3 regions of the Bradyrhizobium sp. HKCCYLS3077 genome follow, and region 2 is predicted to be linked to each of the others. Evidence: predicted binding sites of a transcription regulator. Region 2 holds the regulator's gene; each other region holds the start of a gene.
What was found. Region 2 encodes HrcA, which represses chaperone genes, less so after heat shock. Its sites were predicted from a motif close to GTTAGCACTCNCNNNNNGNGAGTGCTAAC; they were not measured.
Positions count from the first base shown of each region.

Region 1 (7,796 bases), on a different contig from region 2:
AAGCCGACGCTGGCGCTCCAGGCGACCGCGAGCAGGATGTGGATGTCGGTCGGGGTCGAGAGCTGCCGGCGCGCGCGGCGGTAGGCTATGATCATCACGATCAGGCGTGACAGGCAGATCGCGACTTCGAGCAAGAACCAGGTGATGAAAAGGGAGGTCGGCGTGCGCAGCGCGAGCGCCGCGGCGACGGCCACCGTGTTGATGGCGCCGCCGGCAAACACCGACCAGCAGCCGTAGAGCTCGCCGGTCAAGGCGAGGCGGATGTCCGCGGACACCTCATGTCCCGGATCCGCCAGCCACCGCGTCACGCGCCAGCGTGGCAAACTGAACGCCAGCCCATCAGTCCGCATTGCACACCCTCCACCCGGGCGCACTAAGCGCGGCAGCACTTAACAGCCGTTTAGGGAGGTATCCGCGTCTCGTTCCATGCTTGATGTGCGGTAAAAATTTACTACACGTCGTGTTCGTCTCCGCCGGGGACTGAAGGTTGAAAATGGCCCCTCAGCCCGACGTCCGCACCCGCGCGCGCTCCTCTGCGACGGGAGCAACTTCGACCGTCGCATTGCCGAGTGCGCGGTCGCGCTCGAACACGAGACGGACGCGCTGGCCGACCGGCGTGAGCCCGATGAGATTGCGAACCTGCGTGGCGCTGCGCACCGGCATGTCGTTGGCTTTCACGATGACGTCGCCCTTGCGCAGGCCGGCGCGCTCGGCCGGGGAGCCTGCCGCCACATCGGCAACGCGCGCGCCGATCACCCGGCCGTCGGCGGGCGAGTCTAGGTCGAGTAGGGTGACGCCGATGCGGCCGCGATCGACCCGGCCATTGGCGACCAGCTGCTCCATCACCCGCCGCGCCATGTTGATCGGCACGGCGAAGCCGATGCCGACATTGCCGCCGCCCGGCGAGATGATCGCGGTGTTGATGCCGACCAGTTCGCCGCGCAGGTTGATCAGCGCGCCGCCGGAATTGCCGGGATTGATCGCGGCATCGGTCTGGATGAAATCCTCATAGCCCTGCTTGCCGAGGCCGGTGCGGCCGAGCGCGCTGACGAGGCCGGAGGTGACGGTCTGTCCGAGGCCGAAGGGATTGCCGACCGCGATCACGAAGTCGCCGACCTCGAGCGCGTCGCTGTCGCCGAGCGCGATCGCCTTCAGCTCGTTCGGGTCCCTGATCTGCAGCAGCGCGATGTCGGTGGCGGGATCGCGGCCGACCAGGCGGGCGGAGAATTTGCGGCCGTCCTTGGTGCGGATCTGCGCGGTCGTGACGTGCTCGACGACATGATTGGCCGTCATCACATAGCCCCTTGCCGCATCGACGATGACGCCGGAGCCGGTGGCGCTGATCTGCTTCTCGACCTGTTTGGGCACGTCGAAGAAGTCGCGGAACAGCGGGTCCTGGTACAGCGGATTGTCCTGCCGGACCTTGCCTTCGACCGAGATGTTGACGACGGCGGGCGTCACCTCCTTGACCAGCGGCGCGAGCGTCGGCACTCGGCCGAGCTTAAGGTCGGGGATCTGGGCGAGGGCAGGGGCTGTCAGGAGGGAGAGCACGATCGCCGGCAGCAGGACCAAAGGCCGGACACAACGCAGAAGCTGCATCGTTTTTTCCTCGACGGAAGGGGACGGTTTTTGGCGCCCGTAGAACTGGTCAGGACGGCAGCCGCGGTCAAGCCGTCCTGGCAATCGTTCCCGCCGAGTGCCAAAAATTTTTCGTGACCCTCTTGAACGAAAATCTCGGCTTTCCTAGGTCGTTGCTCGCCCGGGGGCCTCATGGGACCCGGGGCTTATGACATCGCTGATCTTGTGAAGGAGGATGTGCATGCATTTCCGTCCATTGCACGACCGCGTGCTCGTGCGCCGCATCGATGCCGAGGAGAAGACCAAGGGCGGCATCATCATTCCCGACACCGCCAAGGAGAAGCCGCAGGAGGGCGAGATCGTCGCCGCGGGCCCTGGCGCGCGGAATGAGCAGGGGCAACTCGTGCCGCTCGACGTCAAGCCCGGCGACCGCGTGCTGTTCGGCAAATGGTCGGGCACCGAGGTGAAGATCGACGGCAAGGATCTCCTGATCATGAAGGAGAGCGACCTGCTCGGCATCATCGACGCCCCCGTCGCGGCGAAGAAGGCCGCTTAATCCTCAGAACTGACAGTCATTAGAGAAAGGAGACGATGAACATGGCTGCCAAGGACGTGAAGTTTTCCACCGACGCCCGCGACCGCATGCTGCGCGGCGTCGACATCCTCGCCAATGCCGTGAAGGTCACGCTCGGTCCCAAGGGCCGCAACGTCGTGATCGAGAAATCGTTCGGCGCGCCGCGCATCACCAAGGACGGCGTAACGGTCGCCAAGGAGATCGAGCTGGAGGACAAGTTCGAGAACATGGGCGCGCAGATGGTGCGCGAAGTGGCCTCGAAGACCGCCGATCTCGCCGGCGACGGCACCACCACCGCCACCGTGCTCGCCCAGGCCATCGTCAAGGAAGGCGCGAAGTCGGTCGCCGCCGGCATGAACCCGATGGATCTCAAGCGCGGCATCGATCTGGCGGTCGACGCGATCGTGAAAGATCTCAAGGCGCACGCCAAGAAGATCACCAGCAATGACGAGATCGCGCAGGTCGGCACCATCTCTGCCAATGGTGACAGCGAGATCGGCCGCTTCCTCGCCGAGGCCATGCAGAAGGTCGGCAATGAGGGCGTGATCACGGTGGAGGAGGCCAAGAGCCTCGACACCGAGCTCGAAGTGGTCGAGGGCATGCAGTTCGACCGCGGCTATGTCTCGCCGTATTTCGTCACCAACTCCGAGAAGATGCGGGTCGAGCTCGAGGATCCCTACATCCTGATCCACGAGAAGAAGCTGTCGGGCCTGCAGACCATGCTGCCGCTGCTCGAAGCCGTCGTACAGTCCGGCAAGCCGCTCTTGGTCGTCGCCGAGGACGTCGAGGGCGAGGCGCTGGCCACGCTCGTCGTCAACAAGCTGCGTGGCGGCCTGAAGATCGCGGCCGTCAAGGCGCCGGGCTTCGGCGATCGCCGCAAGGCGATGCTGGAGGACATCGCGATCCTCACCGGCGGCACCACGATCTCAGAGGATCTCGGCATCAAGCTGGAGAACGTGACCTTGTCGATGCTCGGCCGCGCCAAGAAGGTCGTGATCGACAAGGAGAACACCACGATCGTCGACGGCGCCGGCGCGCGGAAGGACATCGAGGCGCGGACGCAGCAGATCAGGCTGCAGATCGAGGAGACCACCTCCGACTACGACCGCGAGAAGCTGCAGGAGCGGCTGGCCAAGCTCGCCGGCGGCGTCGCGGTGATCCGGGTCGGCGGCGCCACCGAGGTCGAGGTCAAGGAGCGCAAGGACCGCGTCGACGACGCGCTGCACGCCACCCGCGCCGCGGTGGAGGAGGGCATCCTGCCCGGCGGCGGCGTAGCGCTCCTGCGCGCCACCAAGGTGCTCGACGGCGTCAGGACCGCCAACGCCGACCAGAAGGCCGGCGTCGACATCATCCGGCGCGCGATCCAGGTGCCGGTGCGGCAGATCGTGCAGAATGCCGGCGACGACGGCTCGCTGGTGGTCGGCAAGCTGCTGGAGAAGGATACCTATAGCTGGGGCTTCAACGCCGCGACCGGCGAGTACCAGGATCTGGTGCAGGCCGGCGTGATCGACCCGGCCAAGGTGGTTCGCACCGCGCTGCAGGATGCGGCCTCGGTCGCCTCGCTCCTGATCACCACGGAGGCGCTGGTGGCCGACAAGCCGAAGAAGGCCGAACCCGCCGCTGCCCCGGCGATGGACTACTGATCGTGACGCCGGGGCGGACGGCAGGCCGCCGGCCCGCCCCGGCAACAAATAAATCCGGACAAACAACTCATTGCCGCAGCGCTGGTCGTGGATCGGCCACAACGCGCAGCTATCAATCCCTGTCACGACCGCAATCCGTCCAGAACCGGCCACAATCGCTGCCGCGGCCGGGCGGGCCGACGGTCGACGGGAGGTGTGGTTGCGCGCTGCCGCGCCGCCCCGGTCTCATCAGCAGCGCAGGCAGCAAGAGCTCGCAGGGCCGATCATGCCAGCGTGGCAGTACGATCATCCGCCGCCCAACCCCACCGCGGTCATGAGCATGGGGGATCCCCGGCGTCTGACCCGCTTCCTGATCGAGAGCGAGCAGCGCGTGGTGGCGCATTGCCAGGCGGTGCTGTCGCGCGGCGACATCGATCAGCGCGAGCGCGACCGCCTCGTCAGCGTGCTCCGCGAGGCGACGATGCGGTTGCAGCGGTTGTCCGCCGTCGCCGCCTGACACGCTTTTGCGCCGCGAGAAATCGCGACAAAAAATCCGCACGAGCCCTCTTGAATCCCGCACTGAATTTTCTAATTCGTTTGTCGCCGCTCCGGCGGCGCCGGGTGCCGTCCGGGCCCGGTTGACGATCTGGGCGCTGACCGGGTGTCTGGACAACACAGTTCGTCCTGCATCGGCTCGGCGCTCCTTGTATCCATCTTGCTCCCAGGAGGACTTGGCTATGAGGACCTACGACTTCACCCCGCTGTGGCGTTCGACGATCGGCTTCGACCGCCTGTTCGACATGCTCGACGAGACGCAGCGCGCCGTCGAGGACAACTATCCCCCGTACAACATCGAGCGGCTCGGCGACGACCGCTATCAGATCTCGCTGGCGCTTGCCGGATTTGCGCCGGATGAGCTCAGCATCACTGCCGAGCACAACGTGCTGACCGTGGAGGGGCGCAAGGCCGACAAGGAGGGCCGCGAGTACCTCTACCAGGGCATTTCGTCGCGTCCGTTCAAGCGGCTGTTCAACCTCGCCGACTACGTGCAGGTGACGTCAGCGACCTTCGACAACGGCCTGCTGCGGATCGAGCTGGTGCGCGAAATCCCCGAGGCCATGAAGCCGCGCCGCATCGCCATCGGCACCGCACAGGTGGAGCAGATCGCGCAGCAGAAGGCGGCCTGACGCGTTTTGGCCTGCGACGCGGGGACGCCTTGTCGCCCGCGTCGCGATGCCATCAGTCTCTTGTGAAAGGAGTTGAGGAGGAGAGACGCCATGAGCGAGCATCGTGTTTCGATTACCGCAGCCGGAGCCGGTTTCCATCCGGTCTCGCATTACGAATCTCCGGCCGACCTGATCAACGACGTGAAGCTGTCCAGGGCCGAGAAGCGGCTGATCCTGTCGTCCTGGGCGTCGGACATGTACGCCGTGGAGTCGCAGCCCGGCCTGCGCAAGATTCCAGGGCTCGTCCATCCGCTCCGCCTGTCCGACATTCTCGGCGCGCTGCGTCAGCTGGACCGCGAGGATCAGCCGCCACGCCCGCGCGGCGGGGCGGCCATGCGCATCGTGCCGCGGGTCGATGTCGAGGCTGACGGCGCTGCGGGTGAGCATGCGCCCGGCGCGTCAGCCGCCCGGATGCGGCCGGCCGCCCGTCTGCGGTTTTCCCGCGAAGCCAATGTGCGGCGTTATCGCCGGTTGCTTGCGACCAAGCTCGCCGATCATGAGCGCCGGTTCGTCGAGCGGCGGCTGGCGGCCGAACTGCAAGGCGCCGGCTCGGCCGGGGATTGGCCGGAGGCCTCGCGCGCGAGCCTGGTGTGAGCGCAGCCTGCAGGACGTCCACGAGGACATGAGCGCCGCCCTGTCAGGGCGGCGTTTGTCGTCTGGCGCTGCCTGATTGTCCGTCAAACCGGACGCCGCCATCCGACGACCAATGCACAGTGTGCAATCGAGCCTCGAGGATGTTTGGAATGGCCGTGACTGGACGGGGCGTGAGCATCGCCCTTGCTGCGACGCTTGTCTTTGCTGCGACCGTGTCGGCACGCGCCAGCAGCACGGTGATCTGCTACGCCAAGGACAAGGCCATCGACGTCGAATTGCACGGCTCGGCCGGACGTTCGATCGGCAGCGGGATCAGCGGGTTCGGCGGCGAAGCCGAGTTCAAGATGTCCTGGATGCCGCAGGCCGTCCGCCGGGTCAGCTTCGAGGCCGGGCATCTGACCCAGTCCTGGTCTGACGATCGGGAGATCAGGCTCGCCGTGAGCTGGATGAAGGAGGGCAAGGAGCCTTCGCCCGAGCTGGTCCTGATCATCAAGACCCGTCGTGCCCGTGGCGACGATGCGCCGTATCGCGGACAATACCAACTCATCGCCACTCTGCCGGACGACAAGGCGGGCACCCGGCGGGAGGTGCAGGGCAAGATCGAATGCAGCGCCGACTGATGCCAGGACCCCGGACGCAAAAACGCCGCCCGGAATTGGACGGCGTTTCACTCAAGATAGCGTAGAGGGTGATGGCGCGTTGATAGCCCATCACCCCGCGAAAATCAATTCCGGTAGCCTGGGTTGACCCGGTCGAGCCGGCGCAGCAGCGGCGGCCAGACCAGCTTGTTGGAGCGGAGCTCGATCCGATCCTCGTTGTCGAACAGCTTGGCGTTCTTGTCGACGACCTCCTCGCGCACCGGATAGGCCGCAGGCCCCAGGGTGCGGGTGCGCACCTGGATCGAGCAGGCGCGTTCGAGGTGGTACATGCGCTCGAACGCGGAGGCGACCGAGCGGCCGACGGTCAGCGTGCCATGATTGCGCAGCAGCATGTGGTTCTTGGTGCCGAGATCGCGCTGCAGCCGCGGGCGCTCGTCATGGTCCAGCGCCACGCCTTCATAGTCGTGATAGGCGAGGTCGTGGGTGACGTATTGCGCGATCTGGTTCAGCGGCAGCAACCCGTCGGCGCAGCTCGACACCGCGACGCCGTCGAGCGTGTGCAGATGGATCACGCAGCCGGCGTCCTCGCGTACCTCGTGGATCGCCGAATGAATGGTGAAGCCGGCGGGGTTGATGCTGTATTCGCTCTCGGAGAGCTGGTTGCCGTAAAGGTCGACCTTGATCAGGCTGGACGCCGTGATTTCCTCGAACAGCAGGCCGTAGGGGTTGATCAGAAAGTGATGCTCCGGGCCGGGCACGCGGGCCGAGATGTGAGTGTCGACCAGATCATCCCAGCCGAACATCGCCACCAGGCGATAGGCGGCGGCGAGGTTGACCCGCTGCGACCACTCCGCTTCCGTCATGTTGGAGGGCACTTCCTTCAGGCGCGCTTCGGCTGGCGACATGGCATTTCCCGCTCTCGAAATCATCGTCGAAGCCTAGGCGGCCCGAGTGACTCCGGCAAGTCGCGTAGCCAGAGGGCCGCCATGCGCGCTTCGCGGCCGTTTGCCTCTGCATGACGGGGCATGCTGCCGCCGGCCCGGACCGGCGCTCCATCATCACGGTCGCGTTAGGGGGACGCTCCTGTTGATGCCCATCAAGATGCATAATTTCTGCACAGCTAGGTAGGCCGGACATGCTCATGCCGTGGCTTCCGGGGGCTCCCGCGGGCGTCCGCCGCAGCACGCATGTGTAGCGGGCGAGGGCGCCACGGAGAACGACCATGACCTACCAGACCATCAATCCCTATACGGGGGAAACACTCGCCTCATTTCCGGATGCGACCGATGATGAGGTGCGCGCGGCGATCAGCGCCGCGCACGAGGCGTTTCTCGCCTGGCGGCAGACGTCGTTCGCCGAGCGCGGCCGGATATTGCAGGCCGCGGCAGACATCCTGCGCCGCGACAGCGAGGCCTATGCGCGGCTGCTGACGCTGGAAATGGGCAAGCTGTTCGGCGAAGCCAAGGCAGAGGTCGAGCTGTCGGCGAAGATCCTCGAATACTACACGCGCCATGCCGAGGCGCTGCTGGCCCCGGAGAAGCTCCCGGTGCTCGATCCGGCCGAAGGCGAGGCCGTCCTGGTCTGTGAGCCGCTCGGGGTTCTC
Region 1 is NZ_JBNPTH010000002.1:1,066,597-1,074,392, forward strand. It holds gene ACQR0Z_RS11070 (diguanylate cyclase domain-containing protein) at 1-350, opposite strand, end outside; gene ACQR0Z_RS11075 (trypsin-like peptidase domain-containing protein) at 502-1,599, opposite strand; gene groES (co-chaperone GroES) at 1,820-2,134, shown strand; gene groL (chaperonin GroEL) at 2,176-3,795, shown strand; gene ACQR0Z_RS11090 (hypothetical protein) at 4,061-4,291, shown strand; gene ACQR0Z_RS11095 (Hsp20 family protein) at 4,512-4,961, shown strand; gene ACQR0Z_RS11100 (hypothetical protein) at 5,052-5,594, shown strand; gene ACQR0Z_RS11105 (hypothetical protein) at 5,744-6,214, shown strand; gene ACQR0Z_RS11110 (class II aldolase/adducin family protein) at 6,319-7,098, opposite strand; gene ACQR0Z_RS11115 (NAD-dependent succinate-semialdehyde dehydrogenase) at 7,416-7,796, shown strand, end outside.
Region 1: a site for HrcA is predicted at 1,676-1,704, ahead of groES (co-chaperone GroES). Genes of this name have one in related genera too.

Region 2 (7,796 bases):
GCCCATGGCGGGCGCAGACCTCCTGCGTGACGTCATACAGCGTCCGCGCGAGCCCTTCGTCCGGCGTCTTCAGCTTCCCGGCGGCGTGCAGCCCGAAGAACGGCGTACCCTCTTCGATCGTGAGCTGATAGAGCGACAGATGCTCGGCCGCCTCGCCGATCGCGCGGTTCAGCTCCTCGGTCCACATCGCTGGCGTCTGGTCAGGCCGCGCGTAGATGAGATCGAACGAATAGCGGTCGAACGCTCCGCGTGCGATGGCGACGGCCTTCATCGCCTCTTCGGCCGTGTGCAGGCGTCCCAGCATCTTCAGCGACGCATCGTCCATCGCCTGGACGCCGAGCGAGACGCGGTTGACGCCGGCCGCGCGGTAGCCCGCAAAGCGCGTCGCCTCGACGCTGGTCGGGTTGGCCTCCAGCGACACCTCGACGTCAGCGGCGACGCGCCAGTGCTTGCCGATCGCATCGAGAATGGCGCCGACCGTCTGCGGCTGCATCAGCGACGGCGTGCCGCCGCCGAGAAAGATCGAGGTGACGGTGCGTGGTCCGGTCCGCACCGCCGTGGTCGCGATCTCCCGGGCGAAGGCGCGCGCGAAGCGGTCCTGGTCGATGGCGGCATGCCGGACGTGGCTGTTGAAGTCGCAATACGGACATTTCGACAGGCAGAACGGCCAGTGCACATAGACGCCGAACGCTTCGCTGTCAGCGCTGCTCAAGACAGATCTCCGCGAGTTTCACGAAGGCGCGGGCACGGTGCGACAGGCCAAGGCCCAGCGGCGGCAGGCCGTGCTTCTCGATGCTCGTCATCTCGCCGAAGGTCCGGTCATGTCCTTCGGGCAGGAACATCGGGTCATAGCCGAAACCGGCAGTGCCGCGGGGCGGCCAGACCAGGGTGCCGTCCACCCGCGCCTCGACCTCCTCGACGTGTCCGTCCGGCCAGGCGACGCACAGCGCCGAGACGAAATGCGCGGTGCGCTTGTCGGCGGTGACAGCGCCGCGCTCCTGCAGCAGGCGCTCGATCTGCGCCATCGCCGCGGCGAAATCCTTGGTCGGTCCGGCCCAGCGCGCGGAATAGATGCCCGGCGCGCCGTCGAGCCCATGGACGACGATCCCGGAATCGTCGGCGAAGGCCGGCAGCTGGGCGGCCTCGGCCGCGGCCACCGCCTTGATGCGGGCGTTCGCCTGGAAGGTGTCGCCAGTCTCCTCGGGCTCGCCGAGCCCGAGTTCGCCCGCCGAGACGGCCTCCACGCCATAGGGCGCCAGCAACTCGCGCATCTCGACGAGCTTGCCGGAATTATGGGTCGCAATGACGATGCGGCCAGTGATCGGGCGGTGTGGGCTGCTCACGCGACCGCCATCTTCTGCAGGTCGACCAGGCGGGCGACGCCCTTGCGGGCCAGCGCCATCAGCGCCAGGAACTCGGCTTCCGTGAACGGGGTCTTCTCGGCCGTGCCCTGCACCTCGATGATGCGGCCGTCGCCGGTCATGACGAAATTGGCGTCGGTCTCGGCCTCGGAATCCTCGGCATAGTCGAGGTCGAGCACCGGCGTGCCGTTGTAGATGCCACAGGAGATCGCGGCGACGTTGGCGCGCAGCACCTCGGCCTTGAGCATGTTCCGCGTCTTCATCCATTTGATGCAGTCGGCCAGCGCCACCCAGGCGCCGGTGATCGAGGCGGTGCGGGTGCCGCCGTCGGCCTGCAGCACGTCGCAATCGACCGTGATCTGGCGTTCGCCGAGGGCCTCCAGGTCGATCGCGGTGCGCAGCGAGCGGCCGATCAGGCGCTGGATCTCCACGGTGCGGCCGGTCTGCTTGCCGGCCGAGGCCTCGCGGCGGGTCCGTTCGGAGGTGGCGCGCGGCAGCATGCCGTATTCGGCCGTGATCCAGCCCCGGCCCTGCCCCTTGAGCCACGGCGGCAGCCGGTCCTCCAGGGTGGCGGTGACCAGCACATGGGTGTCGCCGAATTTCACCAGGCAGGAGCCTTCGGCGTATTTGACGACGCCGCGTTCCAGGCTCACGGGCCGCAATTCATCCGGTGCACGGCGGCTCGGCCGCATGGGTTCTCTCCGTGAATGGAAGGCGCAAGGGGTGTTGATCGGCCTTGTAGGAGCCGGGGCGGGACGCGGCAAGGGCTTATCGGGCCGCGGGGCGCGACCCATGACCCGCTTGCCACCGAGCCGCCGCATCGACACATTAGAGCGAGCTGGGAGGAGAGCTTCTGGTGGCCCACCACGATCCGATCAACCTGATGACACCGCCCGCCGGCCTGGCGCAGCTCAACGAGCGCTCGCGCGAGATCTTCAAGCAGATCGTCGAGAGCTATCTGGCGACCGGCGAGCCGGTCGGCTCGCGCAACATCTCGCGGCTGATCGCCGTTCCCCTGTCGCCGGCCTCCGTGCGCAACGTGATGGCCGATCTCGAACAGCTCGGCCTGATCTATGCCCCGCATACCTCGGCCGGGCGGCTGCCGACGGAAGCGGGGCTGCGCTTCTTCGTCGACGCCCTGATGCAGGTCGGCGACATGACCGAGGCCGAGCGGCAGTCGATCCAGAGTCAGCTCGCCGCCGTCGGCCGGGCGCAATCGGTCGAGGCGGCGCTGGACGAGGCGCTGACGCGGCTGTCGGGCCTCACGCGTGCTGCCGCCGTGGTGCTCACCGCAAAATCCAACACCCGGCTCAAGCACATCGAGTTCGTGCGCCTGGAGCCCGAGCGCGCGCTGGTCGTGCTGGTCGGCGAGGATGGGCAGGTCGAGAACCGCGTGCTGGCGCTGCCCCCCGGCGTGCCGTCGTCGGCGCTGACCGAGGCGTCGAACTTCCTCAATGCGCGGATCCGCGGGCGCACGCTGGCCGAGGCCCGTCTCGAACTCGAGACGGCACTGGCGGCCGATCGCGCCGAACTCGATCAGCTGACGCAGAAGGTGATCGCGGCCGGTGTCGCGAGCTGGTCCGGCGGCGACAGCGACGAACGCCAGCTCATCGTGCGCGGTCATGCCAATTTGCTCGAGGATCTGCATGCGCTCGATGATCTCGAGCGTGTGCGCAGGCTGTTCGACGATCTCGAGACCAAGCGCGGTGTCGTCGATCTGCTCGGGCGCGCAGAAAGCGCCGACGGCGTCCGCATCTTCATCGGTTCGGAGAACAAGCTGTTCTCGCTGTCGGGCTCGTCCACGATCGTCTCGCCCTATTCGGATGCAACGGGCCGTATCGTCGGCGTACTCGGCGTCATCGGTCCGACCCGGCTGAACTACGCCCGCGTGATTCCGACCGTCGATTATGCGGCGCGGCTCGTCAGTCGCCTGTTCGGTGGTTGAAACGTAACATGGTTAACCCGTCCGGCGCGGCGCAAGACCCCGCCGCTCGACCCCGCGCTTGATTTTCGCGGCTCAAAGCACGATATCCCGCCCGACATCCCCAAACCGCCGAACTTGCGAGAAGTCTGTCCATGACCGATCCCGACCTGCACAAGAATGATCCGGAAAACCCGGCGCAGGCCAGCGAACCCGTCGTCTCGAAACCCTATATCATGCCCGACGATCCCGAGACCGGCTCGGCCGAGGCCCTCGCCAAGGAAGCCGCCGACGCGCGGGACAAGATGCTGCGCACGCTGGCAGAGATGGAAAATCTGCGCAAGCGCACCGCACGTGAGGTCGCCGACGCGCGCATGTACGGCATCACCGGCTTCGCGCGCGACGTGCTCGATATCGCCGACAATCTGCAGCGTGCGCTCGATGCCGTGCCGGCCGAGACCCGCGAAAATGCCGATGCGGGCCTGAAGGCACTGATCGAGGGCGTCGAGCTCACCGAGCGCTCGCTGCTCAACACGCTGGAGAAGAACGGCGTCAAGAAGTTCGACCCGACGGGCCAGAAGTTCGACCCGAACTTCCAGCAGGCGATGTACGAGGTGCCGGATCCATCCGTGCCGTCGGGCACCGTGGTGCAGGTCGTGCAGGCCGGCTTCATGATCGGCGAGCGCGTGCTGCGCCCGGCCCTGGTCGGCGTGTCCAAGGGCGGCGCGAAGGCCGCGCCCGCGGCGAGCAACGATCAGTCGAATAGCGCAGCCTGAGTTTGAACGAGCGGTCCACGCGCGGACTGCTCCATGCAAAAACGCAAAAAAGCCACCGGCGGTACCGGTGGCTTTTTCGTTTACTGGAGCTCCGATGAGCTTGGACCCGCTCAGCCCCTCGGCTGGATGCCGTCGCGCACGGCGCGGAAGCGCGGGAAGGCGGCCGACCACTGGTCGCGCGGCGCGCTGCCGATGATCCGCAAGGTGCTCGGGCCGCTGAAGCGCAGCCACTGCACCACGGTCACCGGCGTATTGTCCTTGCCGCTGACCGCATCGATACGGGTCTCATAGGCCGGCAGGCCGTCGATGCGGATCGGCTCGGACATCGTGATTCGCGCCTCACGGACGCCGGGAATCGTGGTGGCCGCCTGCTGCGCGACGCGGGCGCGGTCGCCCGCTTCGGGCGCGACGCCGGCGACCAGCCCGATCACCACGAAGGGCGCGGCCTCGAAACCCTTCTCCTCGTCGCTGTCGCCGAGGATCAGCGCGCCCGGTCCGAGCGTGCGAACGGTCTTGAAGCCGGAGAGCTCGGTGACCTTGAACGGCATGATCCCAAGCTGCTCGTCGACCGGCACGTCCTTGCGGACCACGGCCGAGGCAAACATCTGGCGCACGGCGTCGTCGGTGTAGATCTTGCTCGCCGTTTCCGGCACCTGCACCGCGACATAGCCGGAGAAGCCGCTGCCGGGCAGGATCATCGAATAGCGCCGCACCGGCGTCGCGCCGTCGCGCCCGTTCTCGACCGTGTAGTAGGCGGTGCCCGCCGATGTCTCGATGCTCTCCGGCTTGATGTTGCCAGTGCCGCCGGGATTGGCGGTAAAGGCGTTCTTCACCTCGCCATAGGCGGCCGCCGGCAACTCGGTCAGCAGCACCTTCACGCTCTGGTCCTCGGTTTCGAAGCCGGAAAAATTCTTGGCCTTGCCGAGGCCGACCAGCGGCGCAAGCCCGATGCGCACACCGGGCGGGAAGATGGCATCCGCAGCCAGCGCCGGTCGCAGCAGCGAGATCGAGACCAGCGCCACGGCGAGAAGTCGGAAGAGCGTCATGAGGAAACTGCCTCGTTCAATGGACCAGTTCGACGGCCGCCATCCCCCGGTCACGACCATCCTCGAAAGAGACGCCTTTTAGCGGGTTTGCCGCGCCGGGGACAGGTCGGCAGGGTGCGACGTGAAGTTCCGGCCTAGCATCGTGATCGATCCGCGCTCGATTATGGCTTTGCTAAGGATGTTTGACGGTGCCGGAGGCCGGCGGCTTGGCGGCCGCGATTGGTGTCTGGCGCATCATTTCGCGGCACGTCCGGGCCATCCGCCAGCCTGCCTGGAAGTCTTGCATGGAAGTCTTGGGCCCGTCGTCTGACCTCCGCCGGTGGCGACGATCCGGACGCGGGAGAATCCGCGGTTTTTTCCGCGCGCCCGAGCCTCCTCCGGTCCTTGCGGGTGCCTCCCCCCCTCCTATATGACGCTCATCGTCGCAATATCGCGAGCATTTGATCTGAGGGGGTTTTGGATGGGGGCGCCGTCAGGGCCCCACCCAACCTGCCGCAAAAAGAAGGATATGAGACCATGGGAAAGGTCATCGGGATCGATCTCGGCACCACGAATTCGTGCGTGGCCGTCATGGACGGCAAATCGTCGAAAGTCATCGAGAACGCCGAGGGCATGCGCACGACGCCGTCGATCGTCGCCTTCAGTGACGATGGCGAGCGCCTCGTCGGCCAGCCGGCCAAGCGCCAGGCCGTCACCAACCCCGAGCGCACCTTCTTCGCAGTCAAGCGCCTGATCGGCCGCCGCTACGACGACCCGATGGTCGAGAAGGACAAGAAGCTCGTCCCCTACAAGATCGTCAAGGCCGGCAACGGCGACGCCTGGGTCGAGGCCGACGGTAAGACCTATTCGCCCTCGCAGGTCTCCGCCTTCATCCTGCAGAAGATGAAGGAGACCGCTGAGGCCCATCTCGGCCAGAAGGTCGACCAGGCCGTCATCACCGTCCCCGCCTACTTCAACGACGCCCAGCGCCAGGCCACCAAGGACGCCGGCAAGATCGCTGGCCTCGAAGTGCTGCGCATCATCAACGAGCCGACCGCAGCGGCGCTCGCCTATGGCCTCGACAAGACCAAGGCCGGCACGATCGCCGTGTACGACCTTGGCGGCGGCACCTTCGACGTCTCGATCCTGGAGATCGGCGACGGCGTGTTCGAGGTGAAGTCGACCAATGGCGACACCTTCCTCGGCGGTGAAGACTTCGACATGCGTCTGGTCAGCTACCTCGCCGACGAATTCCAGAAGGAGCAGGGCATCAACCTGCGCAACGACAAGCTCGCTCTGCAGCGCCTCAAGGAAGCTGCCGAGAAGGCCAAGATCGAGCTGTCGTCGACCACGCAGACCGAGATCAACCTGCCCTTCATCACCGCGGACCAGTCCGGTCCGAAGCATCTGACGATGAAGCTGACCCGCGCCAAGTTCGAGGCGCTGGTGGCCGACCTCGTCGAGAAGACCATCGAGCCGTGCCGCAAGGCGCTGAAGGATGCCGGCCTCACCGCCGGCGAGATCGGCGAAGTGGTGCTGGTCGGCGGCATGACCCGCATGCCGAAGATCCAGGAGATGGTGAAGCAGTTCTTCGGCAAGGAGCCGCACAAGGGCGTCAACCCCGACGAGGTGGTGGCGATCGGTGCCGCCATTCAGGCCGGCGTGCTGCAGGGCGACGTCAAGGACGTGCTGCTGCTCGACGTGACCCCGCTGTCGCTCGGCATCGAGACCTTGGGCGGCGTGTTCACCCGCATCATCGACCGCAACACCACGATCCCGACCAAGAAGAGCCAGGTGTTCTCGACCGCCGAGGACAATCAGAACGCGGTCACCATCCGGGTCTTCCAGGGTGAGCGCGAGATGGCGGCCGACAACAAGATGCTCGGCCAGTTCGACCTGATGGGCATTCCGCCGGCGCCGCGCGGCATGCCGCAGATCGAGGTGACGTTCGACATCGACGCCAACGGCATCGTCAACGTCTCGGCCAAGGACAAGGCCACCGGCAAGGAGCAGCAGATCCGCATCCAGGCCTCGGGTGGCCTGTCGGAAGCCGACATCGACAAGATGGTCAAGGACGCCGAGGCCAATGCCGCGGCCGACAAGAAGCGCCGCGAGGCGGTCGACGCCAAGAACCATGCCGACGCGCTGGTGCATTCCACCGAGAAGGCGCTGGCCGAGCATGGCTCGAAGGTCGCCGACACCGAGCGCCGCGCCATCGAAGACGCCGTCAGCGATCTGAAGGAAGCGCTGAAGGGCGACGATGCCGAGGCGATCAAGGCCAAGACCAACACCCTGGCCCAGGCCTCGATGAAGCTCGGCGAGGCCATGTACAAGCAGCAGGCCGAGAGCGATGCGGCCCGCGACGCCGCCAAGGATGATGTGGTCGACGCGGAGTTCACCGAGGTCGACGACGACAAGAAGAAATCTGCTTAATCGACGGTAGAGGCTGATAGCCATGACCCCCATGCCAAAGAGCGCAGCCAGCGTCTCGTTGGATGGGGGTCATTTTCTTTGAACCGGCGCGCGGCGTGCGCGCGAGCCGTTGAGGTCTGACGATGTTCGGGCGGGTTTGATTGATGTCCACCAAGCGCTGCTACTACGAGACCCTGGAAGTCGAGCGCGACGCCGACGAGACCAAGCTGAAGTCGGCCTTCCGCAAGCTCGCGATGAAATGGCATCCGGACAAGAATCCGGGCGATGCCTCCAGCGAGGT
Region 2 is NZ_JBNPTH010000001.1:132,751-140,546, forward strand. It holds gene hemW (radical SAM family heme chaperone HemW) at 1-712, opposite strand, end outside; gene rdgB (RdgB/HAM1 family non-canonical purine NTP pyrophosphatase) at 699-1,343, opposite strand; gene rph (ribonuclease PH) at 1,340-2,053, opposite strand; gene hrcA (heat-inducible transcriptional repressor HrcA) at 2,218-3,306, shown strand; gene grpE (nucleotide exchange factor GrpE) at 3,438-4,058, shown strand; gene ACQR0Z_RS00650 (hypothetical protein) at 4,169-5,104, opposite strand; gene dnaK (molecular chaperone DnaK) at 5,621-7,516, shown strand; gene dnaJ (molecular chaperone DnaJ) at 7,660-7,796, shown strand, end outside.

Region 3 (7,796 bases), on a different contig from region 2:
GGCGTTCTGGATCGCGGTGCGCACGACCTTGGTCGGGTCGATGATGCCCTTGGACACCATGTTCACGTAGTCGCCGGACTGCGAGTCGAAGCCGTAGGCATACTGCTCCTTCTCGAGGATCTTGCCGACGATGACCGAACCGTCCTCGCCCGCGTTGATGGCGATCTGGCGGGCCGGAGCGGAGAGAGCCTTGCGGACGATCTCGACGCCGGTCTTCTGGTCCTCGTTCTTGGTGCGGACACCCTTGAGCTGCTCGGAAGCACGGAGCAGGGCGACGCCGCCGCCCGGCAGGATGCCTTCCTCGACAGCCGCGCGGGTCGCATGCATCGCGTCATCCACGCGATCCTTGCGCTCCTTCACCTCGACCTCGGTCGCGCCGCCGACGCGGATCACCGCGACGCCGCCGGCGAGCTTGGCCAGACGCTCCTGCAGCTTCTCACGGTCGTAGTCCGAGGTGGTCTCCTCGATCTGCGCCTTGATCTGCGCCACGCGCGCCTCGATGTCGGCCTTCTTGCCGGCGCCGTTGACGATCGTGGTGTTCTCCTTGTCGATCATCACCTTCTTGGCGCGGCCGAGCATGGAGAGGTTGACGTTCTCGAGCTTGATGCCGAGGTCTTCCGAGATCGCCTGGCCGCCGGTCAGGATCGCGATGTCCTGCAGCATGGCCTTGCGGCGGTCGCCGAAGCCCGGCGCCTTGACGGCAGCGACCTTCAGGCCGCCACGCAGACGGTTCACGACCAGGGTGGCGAGAGCCTCGCCCTCGACGTCCTCGGCGACGATGACCAGCGGCTTGCCGGTCTGCACCACGGCCTCGAGCAGCGGCAGCAGCTCGTTCAGCGACGACAGCTTCTTCTCGTTGATGAGGATGTAGGCGTCGTCCATCTCAACGCGCATCTTGTCGGCGTTGGTGACGAAGTAGGGCGAGATGTAGCCGCGGTCGAACTGCATGCCCTCGACGACGTCGAGCTCGGTCTCGAGCGACTTGGCTTCCTCGACGGTGATGACACCCTCGTTGCCGACCTTCTTCATGGCGTCGGCGAGGAACTTGCCGATCTCGGAGTCGCCGTTGGCGGAGATGGTGCCGACCTGGGCGATCTCGTCGTTCGACGTGACCTTCTTGGAGTTCTTGACGAGATCGGCGACGACCGCCTCGACCGCGAGGTCGATGCCGCGCTTCAGATCCATCGGGTTCATGCCGGCGGCAACCGCCTTGGCGCCCTCGCGCACGATGGCCTGGGCCAGCACGGTCGCGGTGGTGGTGCCGTCGCCGGCCGCGTCAGCGGACTTCGAGGCGACTTCGCGCACCATCTGCGCGCCCATGTTCTCGAACTTGTCGTCGAGCTCGATCTCCTTGGCGACGGTGACGCCGTCCTTGGTGATGCGCGGCGCGCCGAACGACTTGTCGAGGACGACGTTGCGGCCCTTCGGACCAAGCGTGACCTTCACGGCATTGGCGAGAATGTCCACGCCGCGCAGCATGCGGTCGCGGGCTTCGACGCCGAACTTTACGTCTTTCGCTGACATATTGGGTTTCCCTGAGTTGAATTGTCTGTCTCACCCTCAGGCAGGGCGCCCGCAGGCGCGCTCCTCAGGGCGAGCGGTGTGCGAGCTTGGATCAGGCGGCCTTCTTCTTGGCGCCGGCGTCGGTGATGACGCCCATGATGTCGCTTTCCTTCATGATCAGCAGCTCCTGGCCGTCGATCTTGACCTCGGTGCCCGACCACTTGCCGAACAGCACGCGATCACCGACCTGGACGTCGAGCGGAACCAGCTTGCCGCTCTCGTCGCGGGCGCCGGGGCCCACCGCGATCACTTCGCCCTGCGAGGGCTTTTCCTTGGCCGAGTCGGGGATGATGATGCCGCCAGCGGTCTTCTCTTCGGCGTCGATGCGCTTGACCACGACGCGGTCGTGAAGCGGACGGAAAGCCATACAGTCCTCCTAAGCAATTGAAGCGATTGTCAGTTTCTGGAGATTTGGCAGTCGGTGCCGGCGAGTGCCAGCACGCGGGCTGGATTTAGGGGAGAGTGTCCAGCCGGGCAAGGCCTTGTAGCAGAAAAATTAGCAGTCAACTGCGCGCTCTGCCAAAGCGTTCCGATAGCGTTAACACGGGCGGAACGAAACACGAAACACCGTATTAGCACCTGGGCTAAGTGGCTGCTAATGCAGCATTTTTCAACATGCCGTTAAACATTTAAGCTTGAGATGGGCTGAGGACATGCGTCACATTTCTTTTGCAGTGAGCGCATCTTTGCCGGGTGGCTCCATCCCGGTTGGCCACGCGGACATGCGCTCCAGAAACGGAGGGTTGGCATGGTGTCGAAGGTTGAGGTTTCCGAGGACTTTCGGAAACAGGTGCTGGGTTATGGGCTGACGACCGCGCAGATCCTGTATCGGATGCCGGACCATCGCTCGCTGCTGCAGACCTATGTCTGGCAGAACTACGACCTGTTTCCGAAATTCCCGGCGTTGCAGGATTTCCTGGCGTTCTGGCAGGAGAAGATCGAGGGCCCGCTGCACTCGGTCACCGTGGCGCACTCCAAGCTGATCAAGCCGGCCGAGCTGCGCGCCGTGGATGGCGTGTTCCGGCTGCATTGAGCTGAGGTCACTGTCGCCCAGCCACCACCGGTGTCATTCCGGGGCGCGCGTCGCGCGAGCCCGGAATCCATAGGGCGGCAGAACGCGCGGAGGAATGGATTCCGGGCTCGTGCTGCGCACGCCCCGGAATGACGGCCTTTGTTGGAGAAGCTGCTGAGTCTCTCCAATCCGTATCCCCCTTGCGACGAGGTTCGCAGTTCCTAGCCCTGCATGAGCCGGGGTCGCCGCCCCATCACCGGGGTCATTCCGGAGCGCGCGTCAGCGCGAGCCCGGAATCCATCGGGCAGCAGAACGCGCGGAGGAATGGATTCCGGGCTCGTGCTGTGCACGCCTCGGAATGACGGCCTTTGTGGGAGAGGCTGCTGAGGTTCGACAACATGTGCTAGCCTTGCATCGAGGACTCGCAGGGAGAGCACCATGGCCAGCAAGAGCCGTACGACGAAATCAGCATCACGCGCCGCCGCCAAGGCTGCGGCGCTGAAGATCAGTAAGGGCAGCAAGGCGACGGTGAAGACGTCCGCCAAGCCCGGTGTGAAGACCATTGCGAAGACGCCTGCCAAGCCGGGCAGGGCCGATGCGCCGTCGGCGCGCAAGGCGCTCGTGAGCCAGGGCAGGTCGACGCCCGCGCCGCGGCGGCCGAAGCAGAAGGTCGCGATCTCCCACCACCGCGAGGAAGACTTCAAGGCCGACGGCCTGCGCGCCTATGCGCATTACCGGGACCTCGGCATCGCGGACGCGACGCATGGCCTCGCCCGCGCGCATGTCATCCGCATGCTGCCGCCGTGCAACCCGCAGGAGGTGTCGAAGCTGCACACCCATGCCGTCGACTTCCAGATGGTCTATGTGCTCAAGGGCTGGGTGAAGAGCTATCTCGAAGGCGTCGGCGAGACCTTGATGAAGGAAGGCAGTTGCTGGACCCAGCCGCCGAAGATCCGGCACATGATCCTCGACTACTCCGACGACGTCGAACTGCTCGAAGTGATCCTGCCGGCCGACTTCAAAACCGTCGAACTCTCGACGTAAAGCCGACAGAAACGGATGGAAACATTTGCGCGCGGTGGGCGGCGGTCCGATCGCGCGTGTGTGTTGACGTCCAGTCCCGGGTGATCGGGATGGACGGGCCGGCGACCGGTCGGAGTGCCGTGTTCGGCGCCAGCTTGCGGAAGGCGTATCTGTCCCGTTGCCGTCCTATGTCGTCCAGTTTCGTCCGACCGCAACGCTCGCTCCGCGCAGGCTCGTCGCGCTGCGGCCCGGCATGGGCGAGGCGAGCGCGAGCTCGGCTGTCGCGCATCGCGAGGACATCGACTGGCTGCGCGCGATCGCGGTGCTCGCCGTCATCGGCTTCCATTTCGAGGCGCCGGGCATTTTCGGCGGCTTCGTCGGCGTCGACATCTTCTTCGTCATCTCGGGCTATCTGATCACCGGCATTATCGCCGCCGACATCGCGCAGGGACGCTTCTCGTTTGTGCGCTTCTACGAGCGGCGGATCCGGCGGCTGCTGCCCGCGCTCTATGCCGTCGTCGCGTTCTCAGCCATCCCCGCCGCGGACATGCTGAGTTCGGAGCGGGCCGAGTTCTTCCGCGCCGCCGCCGCCGTCGTCACCTTCACATCGAACATCTTTTTTTGGCTGCAGTCGGGCTATTTCGACCATTCAGCGATCGAGAAGCCGCTGCTCCATACCTGGTCGCTGGCGGTCGAGGAGCAGTTCTATCTTGTGCTGCCCATCGTCGTCTGGGCGGTGCTGATGATCGCGCGGAAACGCCGTTACGTCCTGCCCCTCATCCTGGCGCTGCTCGCGGCCGCGTCTTTCACAGTCAGTCTGATGCTGATGCGCGACAACGCGCCGGCCGCCGCTTTCTTCCTCAGCCCATCGCGCGCCTGGGAATTCCTGCTCGGCAGCCTCGTTGCCGTGGCGGGGCTGCCGGCGCCGCGGCTTGGCGCGATGCGGATGGCGGCCCGCGGGCTGGCACTGCTGCTGATGGCGATCCCGATCCTGTCGCTGCGGCCCGGTCCAGGCTTTCCAGGTTTGAACGCGCTAGCGCCGTGCCTCGGCGCCGCGCTGTTCCTGTGGAGCGGGACGGGGACCGCCGCCGTTGCGCGCAGCCCGCTGTCGCCGCTGGTCGTGCTGTCCTTCATCGGCCGCATCTCGTACTCGCTGTACCTCTGGCACTGGCCGCTATTCGTCTTCGCGCGCCTTGCCAAGCCGGGACTTGCGCTGGACGGCGGGGAGCGGGCGGCCTTGTTCGTGCTGACGCTCGGTGTCGCCGCGCTGTCGTGGCGCTTCGTCGAGCAGCCGTTTCGCACGCGGCAGTTTGCGCCGACGCCGCGCGCGGCCTTCGGCTTTGCGGCGCTCGCCAGCGTGCTGCTGCTCGCCGGCAGCGGCATGGGGCTGATGCGGAGCGGATCGGCGTCGGATGCGGATCGCAAGGCGCAGCGCCTCGATGCCTACAACGCCTATGACATGAAGCCGGTCTATCGCTACGGCTCCTGCTTCACGACGCCCGATGGCCGGGTGCCCGAGGAGTGCCTGCGCGTGGTGCCGGGCAAGATCAACGTCCTGCTCTGGGGCGACAGTTTTGCGGCGCATGCCTATCACGGGCTGGCGGCCAGCATTGATCCGCTTGAGGTCAACATCATGCAGGCGAGCCAGCCGACCTGCATGCCGACCTTCAGCGCGGAGACGCAAGGCGCCCCGGCCTGCCGTGCCCTTGCGCGCCAGATGCGCGACAGCATCGCCGCGCTTCGGCCCGATCTCGTGGTGATGGCGGCGGATTGGCTCGAGGATGCCCGCCCGCCGCGCTTCGCCGGCATGGTGCGCGATCTCCGGCTGACCTTGGCCCGCCTCAGCGAGGCCGGCATTCCCGTGGTGCTGCTCGGCCCGCCCGTGCAGTTTCGCGCCCGGCTGCCGGCGATGCTGGCCCGCGCGGCTTTGCGCGGCGTTGCGCCTGATCCTGCGGCGTTCGTTCGCCCGGATGTCTTCGCCTTGGACCAGGCGATGCAGGCGGCCCTGCCGAGCGGCGAGAGCCTATCCTACGTCTCGATCCTCTCGGCGGTCTGCGAGCAGCGCGCCTGTCCGCTCACCGCTGACGACGTGCCGCTGTCGTTCGACCATGCGCATATGACCGCGGAGGGATCGGTGCACGTGATGGCCAGGGTCGCGCCGCTCTTTCTGCCGCGGACGATGCTGTCGGGCTCAATTCAGCAGGCCGACGATCGCGCCCATCAGGCAGGTGGTGAGGGTGCCCGAGACGATTGATTTCAGCCCGAGCGCGTTGATCTCGTCGCGCCGTGTCGGCGCCATCGTGCCGAGGCCGCCGATCATGATGCCGAGGCTTGCGAAGTTGGCGAAGCCGCACATCGCATACAGCATGATCAATCGCGCGCGCGGGTCGAGTGCCGTGGCGTCGAGCTTGGCCAGCTCGACATAGGCGATCAGTTCGTTGAGCACCGTCTTGGTGCCCATCAGGCTGCCGGCGGTGACCGCTTCCGACCACGGGAGGCCCATCAGCCAGCACACCGGCGCCATGACCAGGCCGAGCAGCCGCTGCAGCGAGATGTCGGCGCCGCCGACAGCCGGCAGCAGCGACAGAATGGCGTTGGCGAGAGACACCAGCGCGACCAACACCAGCAGCAGCGCGACGATGTTCATCAGGAGCTCGAGCCCGGCGCTGGTGCCCTTGACGATGGCATCCATCGTCGAGGACGCCTGCATGTCGGGATCGGCGAGCGCGCCGCCGGTGAGTTGCTTCGAGGTCTCCGGCACCATGATCAGGCTGATCAGGATCGAGGCGGGGGCACCGAGCACCGAGGCGATGACGAAATGCGCGGCGGCATCGGGAATGAGCGGGGCGAGCAAGGTCGCGTACAGCACCAGCACGGTGCCGGCGATGCCGGCCATGCCGCCGGTCATCACCAGGAACAATTCGCTGCGCGTCATCTGCGCGAGATACGGCCGGATGAACAGCGGCGCTTCGACCATGCCGAGAAAGACGTTCGCGGCCGTGGAGAGCCCGACCGCGCCGCCGACGCCGAGCGTGCGCTCCAGCAGCCAAGCCATGCCGCGCACCAGCGGCGGCAGCACCCGCCAGTAGAACAGCAGCGTGGTCAGCACGCTCATCACCAGCACGATCGGCAGCGCCTGGAACGCGAGCACGAAGTCGGCCCCGGGCGCCTTGAGGTCAAAGGGCAGGGCGCCGCCTCCGACATAGCCGAACACGAAGGACGTGCCGGCGCGGGAGGCCTGGGAGATCGCGCCGACCGCGTCGTTGATGGCACCGAAGGCGCGGGCCACCACGGGCACCTTGAGCAGGATCAGCGCCGTCAGCAGCGTCACCACCAGTCCCAGCGCCGCGTGCTTCAGCGAGACCGCGCGTCGGTTCTCAGCCAGCGCCCATGCGATCGCGAGCAGCGCGATGATCCCGAACGCCGATTGTAATTGCAGCATCAGATCCCCCAAACCCCGCGCAAGTATGAGCGCAGGGCACGGCCCCGCGCAATGCGCTGCGGCCATGCGGGGCTTGCGATTGACAAGCAGTGGGGCCTGCGCCACCCAGGCCCCACCATGTCGACCACCGTCCCGATCGGCGCGCGCGATCTCCTCAAGCAAAGCGCGTTCCTGTTCTTCCTGTCGTCCCGCAGCCTGTCGCGCTTTGCCAGCCAGATCGCGGCGGTGGCGATCGGCTGGCAGATCTACGACCTGACCGGGCGGGCGTTCGATCTCGGCATGGTCGGGCTGATCCAGTTCCTGCCGACGGCGCTGCTGGTGTTCGTCGCAGGCAATGCCGCCGACCGCTTTCCGCGCAAGCGCGTGGTGCAGCTGTGCCAGCTCGCCGAGGCGCTCACGGCGCTGTATCTGGGCTGGGGCGCTTATGCGGGGCAGCTCGGGGAAGTGCAGCTGTTCGCGGCGGTGTTCGTGCTCGGCATCGCCGGTGCGTTCGAAAGCCCTGCCACGGCCGCGCTGCTGCCGCTGATCGCGCCGGAAGGCACGTTGCAGCGGGCGAGCGCATTGTCGAGCGGCGCAGCGCAACTGGCCACCATCGCCGGTCCCGCGATCGGTGGCTTTGCCTATGCGGTCGCGCCAGGACTGCCCTATGGCATCATGATGCTGTTCTGGATCGCCGGCATGGCGCTGACGGGACTGATGCAAGTGCCGGACGATGTGCCGGCGGAGCGGCCCGACGGCAGCAAGGACGACCTGTTC
Region 3 is NZ_JBNPTH010000006.1:409,090-416,885, forward strand. It holds gene groL (chaperonin GroEL) at 1-1,524, opposite strand, end outside; gene groES (co-chaperone GroES) at 1,616-1,930, opposite strand; gene ACQR0Z_RS25335 (usg protein) at 2,312-2,596, shown strand; gene ACQR0Z_RS25340 (cupin domain-containing protein) at 3,014-3,619, shown strand; gene ACQR0Z_RS25345 (acyltransferase family protein) at 3,777-5,852, shown strand; gene ACQR0Z_RS25350 (NupC/NupG family nucleoside CNT transporter) at 5,790-7,040, opposite strand; gene ACQR0Z_RS25355 (MFS transporter) at 7,158-7,796, shown strand, end outside.
Region 3: a site for HrcA is predicted at 1,974-2,002, ahead of groES (co-chaperone GroES). Genes of this name have one in related genera too.